3 regions of the Cellulomonas sp. ATA003 genome follow, and region 1 is predicted to be linked to each of the others. Evidence: riboswitches for the same ligand, from Rfam matches in the RefSeq annotation. Region 1 holds a riboswitch; each other region holds the start of a gene.
What was found. A riboswitch is a leader RNA that binds a small molecule or an ion and turns the genes downstream of it on or off. The one in region 1 is predicted to bind cyclic di-AMP.
Positions count from the first base shown of each region.

Region 1 (2,254 bases):
CGGTGCCGTGCGTGCAGGACCTCGCGACCGTCGTCGAGCTGCGGGACCAGGCGGTGCTGGCCGAGGTGCTGCGCGGCACGGACGTGCGCGCGATCCTCGCCGGCCACCTGCACTACTCGACGTCGGCGACGTTCGCCGGCATCCCGGTGTCGGTCGCCTCGGCCACCTGCTACACCCAGGACCTGCAGACCCCCGGCCGCGGGACCCGGGGGCGGGACGGTGCCCAGGCGTTCAACCTCGTGCACGTCTACGCGGACACCGTGATGCACTCCGTCGTGCCGATCGGCGACCACCCCACCGTGGGGCGCCACGTCGACGCGGAGGCGACCGACCGCCTGCTCGCCGAGGCCGGGGTGCACATCGCGTCCGCCGTCGCGCCGGACGCCACAGGTACCCCGACCCCGGACAGCGCGAGGCCCCGGGACACGGACGTGTCCCGGGGCCTCGTGTGAGCCGAGCGGAGGTCAGCCGACCCGGATGAAGGTCGGGTTGCTCTGCCAGATGGAGCGGACCTGGACCGACTTGCCCGGGCGGGGCGCGTCGATCTGCTTGCCGTCACCGAGGTAGATGCTGATGTGGCCCGGGGACCAGATGAGGTCACCGGCCTGGGCGTTGGCGCGCGACACGACCGTGCCCGCACCCTTCTGCGCACCCGACGTCCGCGGCAGGGAGATGCCCGCCTGGGCGAAGACGTAGGACGTGAACCCCGAGCAGTCGAACCCGGAGGGCGTCGTGCCGCCGGAGACGTACGGGACGCCGACGTAGCGCAGGGCGATCGACGCGATCGTGCTGCCGGCGGCCGACGCCGGTGCGCTGGCCGCAGCGGCCTCGACCGGCGCGGCCGGGGCCTCGGCAGCGGACGACGTCGCCGCACGCACCGGCTGCCGCGTGGTGGAGCGGGAGGCGGCCGCCGTGCTGCGGCGGGTCTCCCTCACCTCCACGACGGGCGCGGGCGGCGGCGGGGGCGGCGGGTCCTTGACGACGGTGACGGCGGGGACGTCCAGCGTCCACTGCGCGTCAGCGGCGACGGTGACGACGGGGGCCGTGGCGAGCGCCGCGCGAGCGGCAGCCGTCAGCGCCGAGGTGTCGACGGCCGGCAGGCTCGCCGACGCCGTCTCGGTCCCCGGCGCGGCGCCGGCCGGCGCGGCGATGGTCGAGACGACCAGACCCGCGGAGGCCGCGGCGACGGCGGTGCGACGGCCGACGACGGCGATCGAGCCGGTCGCGGCGTTCGCGAGGTCGGTCAGGGGGTAACCGGGCGGCGCGCAGCGCGATGCCGGGCGCGAGTGGTGCTCACGGACACGTGTGCCTCTCCTGTACGCCTACGAGGTCAGCTGTCGGGTTCGAGTAGGAGATGCACTCGGCCGGTCGGGCGTCTGGCGACGACCGCTCGGCTTCACCCCAAGGACGCCATCTCTGGCGCCCACGTGATCGGGTCCCCCGCCCCTGCCGGCGAGTCGTACGGAACCACGCGCGCCGGCAGGGTTAGGCGTGCCGCGCATGGGCTACCGCGGAGGAGGGTTCCGCGGAGCAGGCCGAACGTACCCGAGCCCGACCCCGAATGTCACGCTTCGGTCACGGTCAGATCACCGTGAGCGGGTGAATCGTGACCAAGCCCACGTGGGCGGGCGAGCGGGCCGCCGGTCGAGCGCCCCTCGCTCAGAGCGCGACGACGTCGTCGGCCCCCGCGGTGACGCCGGTGTCCACCGCCACCGGGGCGGCCACGAAGATGTGCCGCGCGACCTCGTCCGGCAGGTCCAGGACGACGTCGGCCCCGGGGGCCCCGACCGTCACCACGTGGGTGCTCGCCTCGACCGTGATGGTCTGGCCCGGGCGCACACCCGCGCCGGCGAGCCGGGCGAGCAGCTCGACGTCCGTCTGCAGCGGCTCCCCGAGGCGCTCGACGACGGCCGTCGTCCGCTGCCCGTCGAGCGGGGCGACGCTGCGCAGCGGCAGCACCCCCTGGAGGAAGTGCTCGTCCGGACGCTCCTCCCCGAGCTCCCCCAGCCCCGGGATCGGGTTGCCGTACGGCGAGTGGTGCGGGTGGTCGAGCAGGTCGAGCAGCCGCTTCTCGACGCGGTCGCTCATGACGTGCTCCCACCGGCACGCCTCCTCGTGCACGAACTCCCAGTCCAGCCCGATGACGTCGGTGAGCAGCCGCTCCGCGAGACGGTGCTTGCGCATGACCCGCATCGCCTTGAGGTGGCCGTCGTCGGTGAGCTCGAGGTGACGGTCGCCGCTGACCACGACCAGT
Region 1 is NZ_CP133990.1:3,268,066-3,270,319, forward strand. Features, by position in the region: gene REH70_RS16245 (phosphodiesterase) at 1-452, shown strand, start outside; gene REH70_RS16250 (C40 family peptidase) at 465-935, opposite strand; gene REH70_RS16255 (hypothetical protein) at 1,045-1,254, shown strand; cyclic di-AMP (ydaO/yuaA leader) riboswitch at 1,305-1,502, opposite strand; gene REH70_RS16260 (iron dependent repressor, metal binding and dimerization domain protein) at 1,660-2,254, opposite strand, start outside.

Region 2 (2,254 bases), 1.3 Mb from region 1:
TCGAACCCAAGGACTCCCGCGGCGGAGGCTGTCAGGGCGTGAAAATCCGACTCCCCGCCCCGTGACACCGGCGTCCACGTCAGGCCGCCGTCCCGGGACTCCGCCAGGCCCAAAGGCTGAGGAAGGTCCACACCCGGCCCCGGGTGTCCCGAGGCGTAGAAGTGGTCCGGGCCGGCCACCGTGAACCCCATGAGATCCACGACCGGGCCCACGGGCTCAGGCCCGCCTGCCCCGTAACGGAACAGACCGTCATGGGTGGCCAGGTACACGAGGCCGTCGGCAGGATTGACCGCTACGCCATGCACGTGGTCACTCGGCAGACCGCCGTCCAGCTCCAGCTGCTCGGCCTGCGGTGACGCGGCGTCCTCGCGGGTGATGTGCGGATGGTCGGAGGACGCCGACGGCGGGATGGTTGGCTCCGACGGCAGCCGTTCCGGCTCGGCGCAACCGCCAACCGCAGCGGTGACCAGCGCGGCCATGACGATCCGTGCGCAGGCCTGCGGCCGGCGACCGTGCAACGTAGCCAAGGAGACCACTTTCGCTGTCTAGCAGGGGCGGACGGTGCACGTGATCGCGATCAGGCGGGCGAGCGACTCGAACACAGCAGCGCGGCGCTGAAGCTGGTGACCGAGGTGTGCCCGACCGCAGCAGCGGTCAGAAGCGCAAGAACGTGGGGTTGGACTGCCAGATCTCGCGGATCTGGATCGTCTTACCGGGTACCGGAGCGTCGATCTGCAGGTTGCCGCCTGCGTAGATCGAGATGTGACCCGGGGTCCAGATGAGGTCCCCAGGCTGCGCCTGATCAGCCGACACCACGGTCCCGGCCTCACGCTGCGCGGAGGACGTCCGCGGCAGGGTGATGCCGACCTGCGCGTACACGTAGGAGGTGAATCCCGAGCAGTCGAAACCGTCCGGCGTCGTACCACCCCACAGGTACGGAACACCCACGTACTGAGCGGCGATCTCCACGATCGCGCTGCCGTTCGCGCTGGCCGGCGCCGGCGCGCCGATCGGCGCTGGGGTCGCCTCTTCGGCGGTCGGCGCTGCCTCACGTGCCTGGCTGCGTGAGGGCGCGGGCTCCGGCTCCGGCTCAGGAGCTGACGGCGGAGGCGGAGGGTCCGCGACAACCGTGATGGCCGGGACGTCGAAGGCCCAGGTCGCTTCCGCGGGCACCGACACCACAGGCGACGTGGCCAGCGCTGCGCGCGCCGATGCAGTCAGGGCGCTGGTGTCCACGGCCGGCACATGCGTGCCGCTGTCGGCCGACGCCGGAGCGGCCAGCATCGAGACGACAAGGCCGGACGAGGCGGCCGCCACGGCGGTGCGGCGGCCGGTCGCCACCGCCCTGTCGGCGACCACGCAAGCGGCCATCGACACCGGTGTCGTCGGGCGCCCGGGCGCGCGATGACGTGCGCGAGTGTGACCTGCAGGCATGCGGAGCCCTCCTACCGCCTGCGGGGTGAGCTGTCGGGTTCGGGCCGGAGCAGCCCGGCCGGTCGATGAGCGACCGGCTTCACCCCAAGGACACCGCCACGGTGCCCGGAAGAACGTGGTTCCCCCACTCCTGCCATCGCGCTGAAGCTCTGGACCTTCGACGGTGGCAGGACTCGGCGTCCGCGTCTGGCCACTCTGGACCACGTCGGGAGCGCCCCGATACTAGGCACGCCATCGACCGCACGTCACTGTGGCGCCGCCTAAGCGTGCTCGGCCCGCGAAAGCCCCTCGGGCTCGGGGCGCCAGAGCCGACCATGAGCGTGGCGCGCACCGGGAGTCCCCGCCACGCTCGGGACCGCGATCACCCGTGGTCGTGCGACCCCTCGTGTCCCTCTTCGGCGCCCGCGTCCGCCTCGGCGTAGTCCGGGACGGCGACCTCGGCGAGCGTGGGCGACGCCGCAGGAATGGACAGCGCGCTGAACGAGATGCCGTTCGGCTTGTCCCCCACCGGCACCGTCGCCACGATCTCCTTCGTCCTGAGATCAACCACGGAGACGGTGTCGTCGTACATGTTGGTGACCCACGCCATGGCCCCCGTCGGGTCCATGACCACCCCATGGGGACCTGCGCCCGTCTCGATGCTCGCAACCACGGTCATCTCGGAGGGATCGATCACCGACAGCGTGCGCCCCGGTGCCGTCTCGGTGCCCTGGTCGGCCGAGAGCAACGTCGTGCCGTCCTCGGACAGGTACAGCTGCACAGGCGCACTCGGGACCGCGACCGTAGCCACGACCTTCAACCCGTCGAGGTCGACCTTCGC
Region 2 is NZ_CP133990.1:496,203-498,456, forward strand. Features, by position in the region: gene REH70_RS02485 (F510_1955 family glycosylhydrolase) at 1-479, opposite strand, end outside; gene REH70_RS02490 (C40 family peptidase) at 655-1,341, opposite strand; cyclic di-AMP (ydaO/yuaA leader) riboswitch at 1,447-1,613, opposite strand; gene REH70_RS02495 (YncE family protein) at 1,796-2,254, opposite strand, start outside.
Region 2: linked by a shared signal. The riboswitch ahead of REH70_RS02490 (C40 family peptidase) and the one ahead of REH70_RS16250 (C40 family peptidase) in region 1 are both predicted to bind cyclic di-AMP.

Region 3 (2,254 bases), 1.7 Mb from region 1:
ATGATGCGCTGCCGGCGCTCCTGACCCGCGCGTCCGCGAGCGTCGCTCGGAGCCGTTCCCTGAGCGCCAGCCGTTCCCTGATCCCCAACGTCGCCGTGGGCGCGTCGGCTGCGGAGAGGCACTGGCGCGTCCACCTCGCCCGACCGTGACGGGAACGTGGCGGGGTCGCGCACACCCTCCGTGTGCGCGACCCTGCCACGAGTTTAGGTGACCCGGATGAAGGTGGGGTTGGACTGCCAGATCTCGCGGATCTGGATGGTCTTCCCGGGGGTCGGGGCGTCCACCTGCATGTTGCCGCCGGCGTAGATGGAGATGTGGCCGGGTGACCAGATCAGGTCGCCGGGCTGGGCGTCCGCGCGGGAGACCACGGTCCCGGCGTTGCGCTGCGCTGACGAGGTGCGGGGCAACGTGATGCCGACTTGCGCGTACACGTACGAGGTGAAGCCTGAGCAGTCGAACCCGTTGGGCGTGGTGCCTCCCCACAGGTACGGCACGCCGACGTACCGCGAGGCGATCTCCACGATGGCGTTGCCGTTCGCGCTCGCCGGAGCCGGCGCACCGCGGGTCTCGGCCTCCTCCGCAGGAGCCGCCTCGGCCGGGACCGCGGCCCGCGCCTGGCTGCGCGATGCCGCCGGCGCTGCGCGAACGGGGGCGGGCGGCGGCGGTGGCGGTGGCGGGTCGGCGATCACCGTCACCGCAGGGACGTCGAAGGTCCAGGTGGCGTCCGCGGCCACGGTGACCGCGGGGGCTGTGTCGAGCACCGCCCGTGCCGAGGCGGTGAGGGCGGACGTGTCCACAGCCGGCAGCGCGGCGGAGCCGTCGGTGGACTGCGCCGCCGACGCAGGCGCCGCCAGCATCGAGACGACCAGGCCGGACGAGGCGGCGGCGACCGCGGAGCGGCGGCCGACGACGGCGAGGCTTCCGGTGGCCGTCGCGGCCAGGTCGTTCAGAGGCGTCGTGGGCCTGCCGGCCGCGCGGTGGCGGGCGGCGATCGAGCTTTCGGGCATGCGAACCTCTCCGGTCGCCTACGAGGTGAGCTGTCGGGTTCGGACGGAGAGCTGTGCCCGGCCGGTCACGTACGACCGGCTTCACCCCAAGGGCACCGTGACCGGTGCCCGGAAGACCTGGGTCCCCCGCTCCTGCCATGAAGCATCGATGTGCCCTCGGTGGTGGCAGGACTCGGCGGTCCACCTCGGGTCGCCCGGTTCATCCGGGCGGGTCGATGAAACCACGTCTCCCGGCGATTGTCACGGAGGGGTAACGGCGTCGGCGGCGTGTCGCGGCCTGGCCGTCGCCTTCACCGACTCTTGATGGTGCACCTGGTGCGTTCTCAACCTGACCGCGCGAGCGTGGACGGCAGACGGCACGAGGTGCGCCGTTCGCCCGGGGAAGGGAAGCGCGATGGGCCTGTGGTGCACGCAGATGGGTCCCGCTGGCTGGGTGGTGATGCTGGCCTTCTGGATCGGCCTCATCGCTCTGGTGCTCTGGGGGCTGAACCGGCTCTTCCCCGACCGGGCAGATCCGGGTCGAGTGCTTGACGCACGGCTCGCCGCCGGGCAGATCGACCTCGAGACCTATCGCTTGTTGCGAAGCGAGCTGTCCGACCCAGATGCCGTCACCATGAAGGGAACGCCATGAAGAACCACCTCAAGCACATGCTCATCGGGGGCGCCGTCCTGCTTGTCGGACTGCTGGTCGCGGGAGTACCGCTCGCGGATGCGCTGCTGTGGGCTGCACTGCTGGCATGCCCGCTGATGATGGCCGGCATGATGTTCATGATGGGACGCGGGCACGGCAACGCTGAGTCAGGGCACGACCACCGCCCCGCATCGAACGTGCGGCAGGAACCTCCCATGCACGACCGGATCTAGCCAGATCCGCCGGCGGCGGGCAGGAACACCCGGAACGTGGTGCCCTGCCCGCTGCCCGCACTGTGAACGCTGACCGAACCGCCGTGCGCCTCGACCAAGGCCTTGGTGATCGCCAGCCCGATGCCCGAACCACCGTGCACGCGATCACGCGCGGTGTCGGCGCGGTAGAACCGTTCGAAGACATGAGGCAGGTGATCCGCGGATATGCCCTCACCGCTGTCCTCGACGCTGAGAACGACCCCGGCCTGGTGCGCACCGGCGCGGATGCGCACGACCCCGTCCTGCGGGGTATGACGCAACGCGTTGTCAAGCAGGTTGCCCAGGACCTGCGCCATCCGATCGGGGTCCACCGCCACCGACGGCAGCCGCGCTGCTACCTGCTC
Region 3 is NZ_CP133990.1:1,532,125-1,534,378, reverse strand. Features, by position in the region: gene REH70_RS07530 (prolipoprotein diacylglyceryl transferase family protein) at 1-4, shown strand, start outside; gene REH70_RS07525 (C40 family peptidase) at 204-1,007, opposite strand; cyclic di-AMP (ydaO/yuaA leader) riboswitch at 1,009-1,195, opposite strand; gene REH70_RS07520 (hypothetical protein) at 1,441-1,638, shown strand; gene REH70_RS07515 (hypothetical protein) at 1,635-1,871, shown strand; gene REH70_RS07510 (HAMP domain-containing sensor histidine kinase) at 1,868-2,254, opposite strand, start outside.
Region 3: linked by a shared signal. The riboswitch ahead of REH70_RS07525 (C40 family peptidase) and the one ahead of REH70_RS16250 (C40 family peptidase) in region 1 are both predicted to bind cyclic di-AMP.